Regions from separate parts of the Variovorax sp. GW823-FHT04B03 genome, predicted to be linked through region 1. Evidence: riboswitches for the same ligand, from Rfam matches in the RefSeq annotation. Region 1 holds a riboswitch; the other holds the start of a gene.
What was found. Region 1 has a riboswitch for glycine ahead of gcvT (glycine cleavage system aminomethyltransferase GcvT). Riboswitches for the same ligand answer to the same signal wherever they lie in the genome.
Positions count from the first base shown of each region.

Region 1 (7,378 bases):
CCAGACCCGCGAGCGCTGGGAGGCCGACCGGCGCGCCCGCATCACGGGCAAGTCGCGCATCAGCGTGGGCATCGAGGGGCTGGTGATCAGCGTTCAGGGCACCTCGGCCAGCGCGCAGTTCCGGCAGATTTACAGCGCCGACGCACTCACCGAGACCGACCGCAAGACGCTCGAGCTGCAGCGCGTGGGCACGCGCTGGCTGATCCGCAAGGAGAGCGCGGGCAACTGACGCGCGCCGCCTTGTCCCTGTAAGGCAAATGGTTCACGAAGATGTCACCACTTGCAACGATGCTGCAGCCTTCGACCTCCGAAAGCTGTGGCCGCCATGTTCCCCACCAAGACCGAGAAGGCACGCGACGAACTCCAGGCCGGGCAGCGCACGCTCAGCCAGCGTGAGCGCGCCCTGCTGCTCATGGCCGACGGCCGGCGCTCGCTGACCGACTTCAGCCCGCTGTTCCCCAGCCGCGTCGAGGCCGAGCAGGCGATCCAGGGGCTGATGCAGCGCGGCTACCTGCAGGTCGCACGACCGGTCGCGCCACCGCCCGCACCGGCCCCCACGCCCGTCCCCGCCGCCGAGCCGATCCAGGTCGCCACCTCGGCCGACAGCTTCGACGGCAAGCGCTCGCTGGCCACCACGCGCATGTTCCTGTTCGACATCTGCGAGCGCATGTTCGTGCGCCGCGACCCGCGCTTCGCCAACCAGATGCGCGACGCCTTGCGCGAGGCCCGCGACCGCGAGGCCATGCTGACCATCGCCGCGCTGATGCTCTCCGAGATCGAGAAAGCCGCCGGCCCCGAGCGCGCCGACTCGCTGCGCGAGCGCATCGACAAGCTGCTGCCGCCGGCCGAAACCGTGCACTGAGCCGCCAGCCCCGGCCCCGCGATCCACTACACTCGCCGGGTCAGGAGAGAGCCCCGCGCGACGGGGCCGCCGAAGGCGCAGGGGTTCCCCGAACGCTCAGGCAAAAGGACTGACAAGACGCCGGCAACCACCGGCGTTTCCTTGCTGGAGAGAGGCCGTGGCATTGCACGCGGCCCACCGAAGGAGCAAACCCCGATCGTGGGGCGAATCTCTCAGGTAAAGCGGACAGCAGGGGTGGCCCGTGGCGTTGCAGCCATGGATTTCGACTGCCCCTTTGGAGTGCCCCGTGGCCGCTTCCTCCGCTTCCGACGCCCAACTTCTCAAGACCCCGCTGTACGACCTCCACGTGGAGCTCGGCGCCCGAATGGTGCCCTTCGCCGGCTATTCCATGCCCGTGCAGTACCCGGCCGGCCTGATGGCCGAGCACAAGCACACGCGCGATGCGGCCGGCCTGTTCGACATCTCGCACATGGGCCAGCTGCGCCTCGTCGGCCCCGATGCCGCCGCCGCCTTCGAAACCCTGATGCCCGTCGACGTGATCGACCTGCCCGCCGGCAAGCAGCGCTACGGCCTGCTGCTGAACGACGAGGGCGGCATCCTCGACGACCTGATGTTCTTCAACGAAGGCAACGGTTCGATCTTCGTGATCGTGAACGGCGCCTGCAAGGTGGCCGACATCGCCCACATCCAGGCCAGGATCGGCGCGCGCTGCCAGGTGCAGCCACTGCCCGACCACGCCCTGCTCGCACTGCAAGGCCCTCAGGCCGCGGCCACGCTGGCGCGGCTGTCGCCCGGCATCGAGCGCTTCGTGTTCATGACCGGCGGCGCGGTGCAGATCGGCGGCATCGCCGCCTTCGTCACCCGCAGCGGCTACACCGGTGAAGACGGCTTCGAAATCTCGGTGGCTGGCAAGGACGCCGACGCCCTCGCCCGCCTGCTGCTGGCCCAGCCCGAAGTGAAGCCCGTCGGCCTGGGCGCGCGCAACTCGCTGCGGCTCGAAGCCGGCCTGTGCCTGTACGGCAACGACATCGACACCACCACCACCCCGGTCGAAGCCTCGCTCAACTGGGCGATCCAGAAGGTGCGCCGCGCCGGCGGTGCGCGCGAAGGCGGCTTCCCGGGCGCGGCCAAGGTGCTGGCCCAGCTGACCGCCGTCGCCTCGGGCGCGGCCGGGCACACCGACCACAAGACGCTCACGCGCAAGCGCGTCGGCCTCGTGGCGCTCGAACGCATTCCGGTGCGCGACGGCACGCTGCTGCAGTCGCTCGAAGGCCACGACATCGGCACCGTCACCAGCGGCCTGCTCGGCCCCACGGCCGACCGCTGCGTGGCCATGGGCTACGTGGCCGCCGCCTTCGCCGAGCCCGGCACGCGCGTGCAGGCCATCGTGCGCGGCAAGCCGGTGCCGATGGAGGTGTCGACGATGCCTTTCGTGCCGACGCGCTACTACCGCGGCTGACCGACACTGAACACCGCAGACCCGGCTAGGCTCTGCATCCCGATTCCACTTTTTCCACGAGGAGTTTTTTCATGAGCATCAAATACACCAAGGACCACGAATGGGTGGCGGCCGAAGGCGGCGCCGCCACCGTCGGCATCACCGTGCATGCGCAGGACGCGCTGGGCGACGTGGTGTTCGTCGACCTGCCTGAAGTGGGCAAGACCTTCGCGCAAGGCGAGGTCGCCGGTGTGGTCGAGTCGGTGAAGGCCGCCGCCGATGTGTTCATGCCCGTGTCGGGCGAGATCACCGAAGTGAACGAAGCGCTGCGCGCCGACCCGTCGCTGGCCAACAGCGACCCGCTGGCCGCCGGCTGGTTCTTCAAGGTCAAGCTGAGCGAACCCGCGCAGCTCGACGCCCTGCTCGACGCCGCCAGCTACGACAAGTTCGCCGCCGAATCCTGATCCGCTGAACAGCAGCTTCCTCGCACCTTCGTTCCTTCTCCCCGAGCCTTCACCGCCATGCCGATTCCCGCCCTTCCCTCTTTGCAAGAACTAGAGAACGCCGAAGAATTCCTCGCCCGCCACATCGGCATCGATGCAGCGGACGAGGCGCGCATGCTGCCGGTGATCGGCTCGGAAACGCGCGCGGAGCTCATCGACGGCATCGTGCCGGCGGCCATCCGCCGCGCCCGGCCGATGCGCCTGCCCGCGCCGGTCACCGAGGCCGACGCGCTGGCCGAGCTGAAGACGCTGGCGTCGAAGAACAAGGTGTTCAGGAGCTTCATCGGCCAGGGCTACTACGGCACGCACACGCCGGGCGTGATCCTGCGCAACATCCTGGAGAACCCCGCCTGGTACACCGCCTACACGCCCTACCAGGCCGAGATCTCGCAGGGCCGCATGGAAGCCCTGCTCAACTTCCAGACGATGGTGTGCGACCTCACGGGCATGGCCATCGCCAACGCCTCGATGCTCGACGAGGCCACGGCCGCCGCCGAAGCCATGACGCTCGCCAAGCGCAGCGTGAAGAGCAAGAGCAACGTGTTCCTCGTGTCGGGTGACTGCCACCCGCAGACCATCGAAGTCATCAAGACGCGCGCCGCGCCGCTGGGCATCGAGGTGAAGGTGAGCACCGTGTCGGAAACGCTGCCGCACCTGATGGTGAGCGGCGAGTTCTTCGGCGTGCTCGCGCAGTACCCCGCCACCACCGGCCACGTGCACGACCTGCGCCCGCTCGCGGGCCACGCGCACCAGTGCGACGCCGCCTTCATCGTCGCGGCCGACCTGCTGGCGCTCACATTGCTGGTCGCCCCCGGCGAGTTCGACGCCGACATCGTCTGCGGCACCACGCAGCGCTTCGGCATGCCGCTGTGCAACGGCGGCCCGCATGCTGCCTACCTGGCCTGCCGCGATTCGTTCAAGCGCTCGCTGCCCGGCCGCCTCGTCGGCGTCAGCGTCGACACGCACGGCCAGCCCGCCTACCGCCTCGCGCTGCAGACGCGCGAGCAGCACATCCGCCGCGAGAAGGCCACCTCGAACATCTGCACCGCGCAGGTGCTGCCGGCCGTGGTCGCCAGCATGTACGCCGTGTACCACGGCCCCGACGGCCTCACGCGCATCGCGCAGCGCGTGGCCGTGCTCACCGCCATCCTCGCCAAGGGCCTGTCGCAGATGGGCCGCGAGCCGGTGAACACCACCGCCTTCGATTCGCTCACGATCCGCACCGGCGACGACACCGCCGCGATCATCGAGCGCGCGCAGGCCGGCGGCGTCAACCTGCGCCAGCGCCTGCAGCAGCACCTGGGCATCTCGCTCGACGAAACCACGACGCGCGCCGACATCGAAACCCTGTGGGCGCTGTTCGTGCCCGCCGGCACCGCGATGCCGCGCTTCGACGAGCTGGCCGCCAACACCACGCCGCTGATTCCCGAGGACCTGCGCCGCACCAGCGCCTTCCTCACGCACCCGGTGTTCAACACCCACAAGAGCGAAACGGCGATGCTGCGCTACATCCGCAGCCTGTCGGACAAGGACCTGGCGCTCGACCGCAGCATGATCCCGCTGGGCAGCTGCACCATGAAGCTCAACGCGACCAGCGAGATGATCCCCATCACCTGGCCCGAGTTCGCCAACATCCACCCCTTCGCGCCCGCCGACCAGCTGCAGGGCTACGCCCAGCTCGACGCGCAGCTGCGCGCCTGGCTGTGCGAAGCGACCGGCTACGCGGGCATCAGCCTGCAGCCCAACGCGGGCTCGCAGGGCGAGTACGCGGGCCTGCTGGCCATCAAGTCCTTCCATGAAGCCAAGGGCCAGGGCCATCGCAACATCTGCCTGATTCCCTCGTCGGCCCACGGCACCAACCCGGCCAGCGCCCAGATGGTGGGCCTGCAGGTGGTGGTGACGGCCTGCGACGCGCAGGGCAACGTCGACATGGACGACCTGAAGCGCGCCTGCGAAAAGCACAGCGCCCACCTGGCCGCCGTGATGATCACCTACCCCAGTACGCACGGCGTGTTCGAAACCCGCGTGAAGGAACTGTGCGAGCTCGTGCATGAACACGGCGGCCGCGTGTACGTCGACGGCGCCAACATGAACGCGCTGGTCGGCGTGGCGGCACCGGGCGAGTTCGGCGGCGACGTGAGCCACCTGAACCTGCACAAGACCTTCTGCATCCCGCACGGCGGCGGCGGCCCGGGCGTCGGTCCGGTCTGCGTGGTCGAGGACCTCGTGCCCTACCTGCCGGGCCACGCCACGGCCGGCGTGCCTTCGAATGGCGTGGGCGCCGTGTCGGCCGCGCCGCTGGGCAATGCGGCCGTTCTGCCGATCAGCTGGATGTACTGCCGCATGATGGGCGCCAAGGGCCTGCAGGCCGCGACCGAAACGGCCATCCTCAGCGCCAACTACATCAGCGCCCGCCTGAAGGACCACTACCCCACGCTGTACGCGAGCCCCAACGGCCACGTCGCGCACGAGTGCATCCTGGACCTGCGCCCACTCAAGGACACCAGCGGCGTCACCGCCGAGGACGTGGCCAAGCGCCTCATCGACTACGGCTTCCACGCGCCCACGCTGAGCTTCCCCGTGCCCGGCACGCTGATGGTGGAGCCCACCGAAAGCGAACCGCTGGCCGAGCTCGACCGCTTCGTCGACGCGATGATCACCATCCGCGGCGAGATCCGCCGCGTGGAAGAAGGCGTCTGGTCGAAGGACGACAACCCGCTCAAGCACGCGCCGCACACCGCCGCCAGTCTGCTGGGCACGGAGTGGAGCCACCCGTACTCGCGCGAACTCGGCGCGTTCCCGCTGGCCGAACTCAAGCAGGCCAAGTACTGGCCGCCGATCGGGCGCGTCGACAACGTCTACGGCGACCGCAACCTGTTCTGCAGCTGCGTGCCGGTGGGCGAGTACCAGGAAACCGAAGAGGCCTGACGAAGGCGCGGCGGCGCAGGCCGCCCGCCGTTCAGCCTTCGCGCCGGTACATCGCCCACTTCACGGTGAGCAGGTCCGCGGCGATCTTCGCGGCGTTCACGCCCGCGTAGGTTTCGGACGGATCGAACGCGAAGGCCGCCTGGTAGCGCTTGATGTGCGCGTAGTCCCGATCGAAGGTCATCGGGCCCATGAGTTCGGTCGGGTCGGTGCCGGCGGGAAGCGCCAGGAATTTCCCGGGGTCGGTGGTGCTCTGGTAAAGATCGACGCTCATCAGGTTCATGGCTTGCCCTCGAAGTCGTAGGCGCAAATCATCTCGGCCCTTCGCGCCGCATGCAATCGGCCCGCGCCTACAGGGCGTGCAGGCGGGGCGCTGTCAGTGCACCGCGCCTCAGGGCTGCTTCTTCTTCGCGATCTCGCCGGTGGCGATCTGCGCGCGCAGCCCGCGCAGGCTGGCCTTCATCTTGCGCTCGTTCTCGGGGCCCATGCGCACCAGGATCTTCTGGCCGGCCGAGAGCGTTTCGAGCTTCGGATCGGCGTACTCGTAGCGCACCCAGGGCCGCTGCGAGGGAATGTCGCCCTTCACCTCGACCAGCTTCACCTGCACCGGCCCGGTGGGCTCGGGCGCCTGCAGCAGGTGGTCGATCACGGCGATGAAGCGGTCATTGAAATAGCGGCCCGGATAGCCCAGCTCTTCGTACGCCTGCTGGAACAGCGGGTACAGCCGCGCATACACCGCCGCCGCCTTGGCCGGATCGACCGCCCCGGCCAGCATCACGATGCCGTTGTAGCGCGCAGCGTTGTTCGCCGCGATGGTCTGCACGCCGCCCTGCTGCGGCCCCTCGGTGATGAAGCGCTGCGGCGCGGGCTGCACGGGCCACTTGCTCGCGGGCGCCTGCTCGCGCGGCAGGTTGTCGACCGTGGCGACGAAGCGCCGGACCACGCCGTCGGACTGCAGGTAGGCCGCGACGGCCTTGCCGCCCAGCAGCTCGGTGAGCGCCTTCATCACGCGCGCGTCGGAACTGGCCAGCGCGGGCAGTGCGGCATCGGGCGGGGCCAGCGCCTCGACCGGGTTCTGCGGGCCCTTCGGCTCTTCGGCCTTGGGCGGCTCGGGGGGCGCGTCGTTCGGGGCGACGGCCACGGGCGCGGTCGGCAACGGCGCCAGTTGCTGCTGCTGGTACCAGCGCCAGCCGAAATAAGCCGCCACCAGCACCACCAGCGCCAGGCCGACGATGGTGCCCATCGGCGCTTCCTTGCGGGGTCGGAATTCAGGGGTGTCGCGGGGGGAGTCGGCGTCGGACATGGGCGGTTTCCTTTTGCGGGATGGCAGTGGGGAGACGAAAGGCAATGGTGCACCAGGATGGCCTGCACGGCCCGCACGATCGCCACGTTCTCGTAACCCCCTGTGACGCCCCACCCGCGCCGAAGTTCAGTCGGTCAGCGCGTCACGCGCCGCCGATGCGCACCACATGCGCCTCGCGCGGATCGACGCGGCCCGCGTGCAGGTCGGCGATCACCGCCTGCGCATGCGCGAAGCCACGGCCTTGCGCGAGCGTCATCCAGCGGTTGCCCGGGCGGCTCAGCTCGGCGATGAAGCGGCCCTGCGCGTCGTTGAAGCGGCGGTTGACCTCCTGCGGGCCCCAGTCGGCA
Region 1 is NZ_JBXAIT010000003.1:688,429-695,806, forward strand. Features, by position in the region: gene AC1RAD_RS16305 (L,D-transpeptidase Cds6 family protein) at 1-229, shown strand, start outside; gene AC1RAD_RS16310 (hypothetical protein) at 326-862, shown strand; glycine riboswitch at 894-984, shown strand; glycine riboswitch at 997-1,101, shown strand; gene gcvT (glycine cleavage system aminomethyltransferase GcvT) at 1,149-2,321, shown strand; gene gcvH (glycine cleavage system protein GcvH) at 2,393-2,764, shown strand; gene gcvP (aminomethyl-transferring glycine dehydrogenase) at 2,822-5,731, shown strand; gene AC1RAD_RS16330 (hypothetical protein) at 5,763-6,011, opposite strand; gene AC1RAD_RS16335 (DUF3014 domain-containing protein) at 6,120-7,031, opposite strand; gene AC1RAD_RS16340 (DUF2855 family protein) at 7,174-7,378, opposite strand, start outside.

Region 2 (7,378 bases), on a different contig from region 1:
CAGCAGGAGTTCCAGCACCGGCATGTCCCCCAGGGGCATGAGGGGCTTGGGAAACGAGGCGGTGAACGGCTGAAGGCGAGTGCCCTTGCCGCCGGCCATGACGACTGCTTTCATGATGCTTGCTCCCTCAGACGGTGTAGACCGCAGGGCGGTACAGGTGGATGTTGCGGCGGATGAATTCGATGCTCTGGCGCAACCCCTCGTCCAGGTCGACTTGCGGCGACCACCCCATCAACTTCGCGGCCAGCGCGTTGTCGGAGACGAGCTTCAAGACCTCGCTCTTGTCGGGGCGCATGCGCGCAGTGTCCGCAACGATCTCCTTTTCCACGCCCATCAGCTTGAGGATGCGCTCGGCAAAGTGGCCGATCGTGTAGGTCGAGCCGGTTCCCAGGTTGATGGTCTGCCCCTCGATCCCGGGCGTCACCGAAGCAGCGACGAAACCGGCGACCGTGTCCGTCACGAAGGTCATGTCGCGCTCAGGGGTCAGCGATCCGAGCTTGATCACGTCCTGGGTCAATGCCTGCGAGATGATGGTCGGGATGAATGCCCGGGCGGACTGGCGTGGGCCGAACGTGTTGAACGGGCGCAAGGTCACGACACCGGTGTCGAACGAGCGGTAGTAGCTCTCGGCGATCTTGTCCGCCCCGATCTTCGAGGCCGAATAAGGCGACTGCCCTTGCAGCGGATGCTCTTCGTCGATCGGCACGCGCACCGCGGTGCCGTACACCTCGGAGGTGCTCGTGTGGACGACGCGACGAACCGACAGACGGCGCGCGGCCTCCACGACGTTGAGCGTTCCCTCGACGTTGGTGCGCACGTAGCTGCGCGGGGCAACGTACGAATACGGAATGGCGATCAGGGCCGCCAGATGGCAGACGACGTCGATGCCCTGCATGGCATGCATGACGAAATCGCCATCGTCGATGTTGCCCGCCACGACGCGGAACTGACCCTTCACGTCATCCGGTGCGAATTCGAGATTGCCCCAACTCGATGCGGAACCGTAGCGGACCATGGCCGTGACGTCAGCGCCGGCACGCACGAGCGCTTCGACGAGATGGCTTCCGATGAACCCGCCTGCGCCGGTTACGAGGTACTTTTGACCCGTCAGGGTTTGAGTTGATGCATGCATGACTTGTGCTACCGAAGAAATTGTTGTGTGTCAGTGTTCAGAATGAGTGCTCTTCGGCAAGCAGCCGATTGAGGTACTTGCCGTAGGCATTTTTCTGCAGTGGCAAGGCCAGCCGCGCCAGTTGCTCCTTGTCGATGAAGCCATGCCGCCACGCGATTTCCTCCGGGCAGGCGATCTTCAACCCCTGCCGGTGCTCCAGCGTGGCGATGAACTGCCCCGCCTCCAACAGGCTTTCATGCGTACCGGTATCGAGCCAGGCGTAGCCGCGCTGCATGATCTGCACGTTGAGCCGGCCAAGATCGAGGTACGCCTGATTGACGGCCGTGATCTCGAGTTCGCCTCGTGCACTCGGCTTCACCGCCTTGGCGATGTCGATGACCTGGTTGTCGTAGAAGTACAGGCCCGTCACGGCGTAGTTGCTCTTGGGCTTGAGCGGCTTTTCCTCGATGCTGCTGGCCTTGCCTTGTGCGTCGAACGCGACCACGCCATACCGCTCCGGGTCATGCACGTGGTACGCGAACACAGTGGCTCCCGCGTCCTGCGCGTCGGCGCCGCTCAGCAGATGGGCAAAGTCATGCCCATAGAAGATGTTGTCCCCCAACACCAGCGCGCTCGGCGAGTTCCCCACGAACTTGTCGCCGATGATGAACGCCTGCGCCAGGCCATCGGGACTCGGCTGCACCGCGTACTGCAGGTTGATGCCCCATTGGCTGCCGTCACCCAGCAGCTGTTGGAAGCGCGGCGTGTCCTGCGGCGTGCTGATGATGAGGATGTCGCGCATGCCGCCGAGCATCAGGGTGCTCAGCGGGTAATAGATCATGGGCTTGTCGTACACCGGCAGCAGTTGCTTGCTCATGGCGAGCGTGGCCGGGTGCAGGCGGGTGCCGGAGCCACCGGCAAGGATGATGCCTTTGCGTTGCGTCATGGGGTCTTCTAGTGTGGGAGGCCGGGAAAAATCAGTCGGTCAGAGCGTCTCGCGCAGCATGCGTGCCACGCCTTCCTGCCAAGGCGGCAGTCGCAGGCCGAAGGAGGTCTGCAGCTTGGTGGTGTCGAGCCGCGAGTTGTGCGGCCGCTTCGCGGGCGTCGGAAAGGCGCTGGTGGGCACGGCCTCCACGGCCTGCGGGCCGGCCTTGAGTTCGACGCCGGCCTGCTGCGCCATCTCGAGCACGAATCGCGCGTAACCGTGCCACGTGGTCTCGCCGCCGGCGATGGCGTGGTACAGGCCGGCCTTGGCCGGGTCTTGCAAGGTGGCGCGGATGGCGTGCGCGGTGATGTCGGCCAGCAGCTCGGCACCGGTCGGGGCGCCGAACTGGTCGTCGATGACCGTGAGCTTGTCGCGCTCCTTGGCCAGGCGCAGCATGGTCTTGGCGAAGTTGCCGCCGCGTGCGGCGTACACCCAGCTGGTGCGAAAGATCAGGTGCTTCGCGCAATGCTGCGCCACCAATTGCTCGCCTTCGAGCTTGGTCTGGCCGTACACGCTGAGCGGGCCGGTCGCGTCTTCTTCTTTCCAGGGCTTGGTGCCGCTGCCGTCGAAGACGTAGTCGGTGGAGTAATGCACCATCAGCGCGCCGATCTGCTGCGCGGCCTCGGCCACCACGCCGGGCGAGGTGGCGTTGAGCTTGCGCGCGAAGTCGGGCTCGCTCTCGGCCTTGTCGACGGCGGTGTGCGCGGCGGCATTGACGATGACGTCGGGGCGCACCGCCAGCACCGTGGCGGCCAGCTGCTCGGGGCGGCTGAAGTCGGCGTGGAAGTCGGTGCTGTCGAAGTCCAGTGCGACCACTTCGCCGAGCGGCGCGAGGCTGCGCTGCAGCTCCCAGCCGACCTGTCCACCTTTGCCGAGCAGCAGCAACTTCATGCGGAAGCCTTTGCAGGCGCAGCGTCGTATTGCTTCTCGACCCATTCGCGGTACGCGCCGCTTTGCACGTTGCGCACCCACTCGCCGTTCGCGAGGTACCACTGGACGGTCTTGCGGATGCCGGTGTCGAAGGTCTCGGCGGGCTTCCAGCCGAGTTCGCGTTCGAGCTTGCGTGCATCGATGGCGTAGCGGCGGTCGTGGCCCGGGCGGTCCGTGACGTAGGTGATCTGCTCCTTGTACGGCTTGCCGTCGGCGCGGGGGCTCAGTTCGTCGAGCAGCGCGCACACGGTGTTGACGATCTCGATGTTGGGCTTCTCGTTCCAGCCGCCGACGTTGTAGGTCTCGCCGAGCTTGCCGGCTTCGAGCACGCGGCGGATGGCGCTGCAGTGGTCCTTCACGTAGAGCCAGTCGCGCACCTGCATGCCGTCGCCGTACACGGGCAGGTTCTTGCCAGCCAGCGCGTTGACGATCATCAGCGGGATCAGCTTCTCGGGGAAGTGGAACGGGCCGTAGTTGTTCGAGCAGTTGGTGGTGACCACCGGCAGGCCGTAGGTGTGGTGCCAGGCGCGCACGAGGTGGTCGCTGGCGGCCTTGCTGGCCGAGTACGGGCTGTTGGGCTCGTACTTGTTCTCTTCGGTGAAGGCCGGGTCGGTCTTGGAGAGCGAGCCGTAGACCTCGTCGGTCGACACGTGCAGGAAGCGGAAGGCCGCCTTCTGGTCGGCCGGCAGGGCGTTCCAGTAGCCGCGCACCGATTCGAGCAGGCGGAAGGTGCCGAGCACGTTGGTCTGCACGAAGTCTTCCGGGCCATGGATCGAACGATCCACGTGCGATTCCGCGGCAAAGTTCACGACGGCGCGGGGTTTGTGCTCGGCCAGCAGGCGATCGAGCAGCGCGCTGTCGCCGATGTCGCCTTGCACGAAGACGTGGTTCGCGTTGCCCTTGAGCGACGCCAGGGTCTCGAGGTTGCCTGCGTAGGTCAGCTTGTCGAGGTTCACGACGGGCTCGTTGCCCTGCGCGATCCAGTCGAGCACGAAATTGGCGCCAATGAAGCCTGCGCCGCCGGTAACCAGGATCATGGAGTCCCCTGCATGTAGAAAAAAGTTTGCTTTACCAAAAATCAACATTCAATTATCCCATCGGTGTGAAGTGCCGATGTACAGGGCTTGGCCGGCTTGCGGGGCCCGCCTACAATCGCCAACAATTGCAGGAGAGCGGGCCTCCACGGAGGCCCTACCGAAGGCGCAAACTCCCATAAACGCTCAGGTCGGCCCGACGAAATTCCAGGCAACGCCACGGAACTTCGGCAAGGGGTCAGTACTGCACTCATCGATACAGCCGTCTGGAGAGCCGCCACGCCATGTGGCGCACCGAAGGAGCAAACCCGCTGCGGGTGCAGCAGGGTGAATCTCTCAGGTACCGAGGACAGGGGGAGCGGCAACTTGGACATCGGTCGTCCGGTTGCTTGCTATTGGTTCAATAGCACTCCACGCCCGCCGTTCAAGCGCTGCAAACTCAAAGGTACTTGCAATGCGTGTGATCGTTCTTGGCGCCGGCCTGCTCGGCGTGACTTCGGCCTACTACCTCCAGCAACTCGGCCACGAGGTGACCGTGATCGACCGGCAGGCCACCCCGGCCGCCGAAACCAGCTTCGCCAACGGCGGCCAGATCTCGGTCAGCCATGCCGAACCGTGGGCCAATCCGAGCGCGCCGCTGAAGGTGCTGCAATGGCTCGGCAAGGAAGATGCGCCGCTGCTCTTTCGCATCCGCGCCGACATGCGCCAGTGGCTCTGGGGCCTGCAGTTTTTGCGCGAATGCACCCCCGCGCGCACCCGCCACAACATCGAACAGATCGTTCGTCTCGGTACATACAGCCGGGAAATGTTGCAGCAATTGCGTCGAGACACCGGCCTGAACTATGACCAGCGCACGCAAGGCATCCTGCACTTCTACACGACGCAAAAAGAATTCGATGGCGCCCTCGCGCCCGCCGAGCAGATGCGCGCCCTGGGCTGCGAGCGGCTGGTCATCTCGGCCGACGAGGCCATCAAGATCGAACCCGCCCTCGCCCACATTCGCCCCCAACTCGCCGGCGCCACCTACACCGCCGAAGACGAATCGGGCGACGCCAACCGCTTCGCGCGTGAGCTGGTGAAGCTGGCCGAGGCGGCCGGCGTGAAGTTCCTCATGAGCCACACGGTGACCGCGCTGCGCGAAGCCGGTGGCAGCATCGACCACGTCGAGGCGACCGACAACGAAGGCCGCTTCCAACGCATCCGCGGCGATGCCTTCGTGCTCGCGATGGGTTCGCTGAGCCCGCTGTACGCCGCGCCGCTGGGCATCCGCCTGCCGATCTACCCGGCCAAGGGCTACTCGGTGACGCTGCCCGTGAAGGACGCGTCGAAGGCACACCAGGTCTCGCTCACCGACGACGAATACAAGCTGGTGTTCTCGCGCTACACATCCGAGTCGGGCGACCGCCTGCGCATCGCCGGCACGGCCGAACTCAACGGCTACGACCGCGACCTGAACCGCGTGCGTTGCGAAGCCATCGTGCGGCGCGTCGAAGAACTCTTCCCCGGCGCCGGCGACACCGAGCGCGCGCAGTTCTGGACCGGCCTGCGCCCGGCCACGCCGAGCAACGTGCCGTTGATCGGCAAGACCAAGCTGCCGAACCTGTTCCTCAACACCGGCCACGGCACGCTCGGCTGGACGCACGCCTGCGGCTCGGGCAAGTCGATCGCGCGCATCGTGAGCGGGCTCGCGCCCGAGGTCGATTTCGCGTTCGCCGGCATGCCGGCGCCCGCGCCGCGCGCCGTGCAGCCCGCACTGGGCTGACACGCCACGCGCCCTGGGTCACGCCTTGAACGTGACCCAGGGCTTGAGCCGCACGGCGCAGCGGATGAGCCCCGCGCTTTCCTGCGCCTCGATCACCGCGCCGATCGGCTTGTAGGCCTGCGGCGCCTCTTCGATGCGGCGCTCCTCGCGCAAGGTCACGCATTGCCAGCTGGCATCGGCGTCGCCGGGTGCGGGCCGCATCGCGCGCACCTCCTGCCGACGCATGCGCCGGCCGGCACCATGGCTGCACGACCACAGCCAGTCCTCATGCCCCAGCCCGGTCGCGAGGTACGAGTGATCGCCCATCGACCCGGGGATCAGCGCGAGGTCGCCCGCGTGCGCCGGCGTCGCGCCCTTGCGATGGATGTTCATGCCGTGCTCGCGCAGCACCACGTTGTGCGGCACGTCGACCACCAGCGTCGACGCCGTGGCGCCCAGCAGCTCGGCGAAGTCCTTGCGCACCAGCTCGGCCAGCACGACGCGGTTGGCCCACGCATAGCGCGCGGCCACGCCCATGGCCTCGAGGTACTCCTGCGCCAACGGCCCGGCCAGGCCGTACAGACCGCTCTTCGGATGGCGCAGGCCTTGCGGCCACTCGGCCCGCGCGCGGTCCATCCAGCGGCCACCGACATGGAACCCGATGTCGCGCGAGCCGCTGTGGATCATCACCACGACCTCGCCCGCCTTGAGCCCCGCGCGGTAGGCCGCGTGCCGGTCCATCACCTGGTCGACGACCTGCAGTTCGACGAAGTGGTTGCCGCTGCCCGGCGTGCCCAGGCACGGATCGCGGAACACCTCGTGGCGCGCGCCGGTGTAGGCCGACGGTGCGTGCCGCGACTGCCCGCCGAAGCTCGCCAGGCCGATGCACGCGCCGATCTCGGCCTGCAGCCGGTCGCGGTCGCAGGTCGCCCAGAGCCCCTCGTTGCGCACGGCGTCCAGGAACGCGGCCGGCCCGTCGTCGAACAGCGCGCGAAACGCCGCCGTGTGCACCGGCACGTCGCGCCCGTTGTCGAGCAGGCTGCGCGTGAGCCGCGCGAGCAGCTGCGTCTTGTGCGGCGCCACCTGGTCCAGCGTGAGGCCGGTGGTCAGCAGGCGCATGCCGCAGTTGATGTCGGTGCCGACCGCGGCGGGGATCACGAAGTCGCCATCGGTGGCGACGACGCTGCCCACCGGCGCGACCGAGCCCGGATGAAAGTCCGGCGTCGCGCAGGCCTTGCACACGCCGTGCGCGCCGTCGGGCGATCGCACGCTGGCAAAGGCCAGCAGCTGGTTCACGGCTTTTTCTTCCAGCGGCAGGCTCTGCGGCAGAAGAACGGTCGCCTGCGCGGCTTCGTTGCGTAAGTGATAGATGCCGTCGCGGTAGTCGACGGCGATGTGGGCGCGCGAAAAGGCGCGCTGGAGTCTCGAAAAATGACTGTGGGTGGGGCTGCCCATGGCTGCAATTCCATTCGGGGAAACCGTGTCGGTTTCCGGGCCCCGTCACATCGCGTGGCGGGGCGAAAGAGATCGACCGCGTGCCTCGGGGCGCGCGGATCACTCTTTCTTGCAGCAGCAGA
Region 2 is NZ_JBXAIT010000001.1:598,336-605,713, reverse strand. Features, by position in the region: gene AC1RAD_RS02665 (sugar phosphate nucleotidyltransferase) at 1-114, opposite strand, end outside; gene AC1RAD_RS02660 (GDP-mannose 4,6-dehydratase) at 128-1,132, opposite strand; gene rfbA (glucose-1-phosphate thymidylyltransferase RfbA) at 1,170-2,057, opposite strand; gene rfbD (dTDP-4-dehydrorhamnose reductase) at 2,097-2,987, opposite strand; gene rfbB (dTDP-glucose 4,6-dehydratase) at 2,984-4,063, opposite strand; glycine riboswitch at 4,182-4,272, shown strand; glycine riboswitch at 4,317-4,423, shown strand; gene AC1RAD_RS02640 (D-amino acid dehydrogenase) at 4,515-5,822, shown strand; gene AC1RAD_RS02635 (RtcB family protein) at 5,841-7,256, opposite strand.
Region 2: it holds a riboswitch for glycine, as region 1 does, so the genes downstream of both, AC1RAD_RS02640 (D-amino acid dehydrogenase) here and gcvT (glycine cleavage system aminomethyltransferase GcvT) in region 1, are expected to answer to the same signal.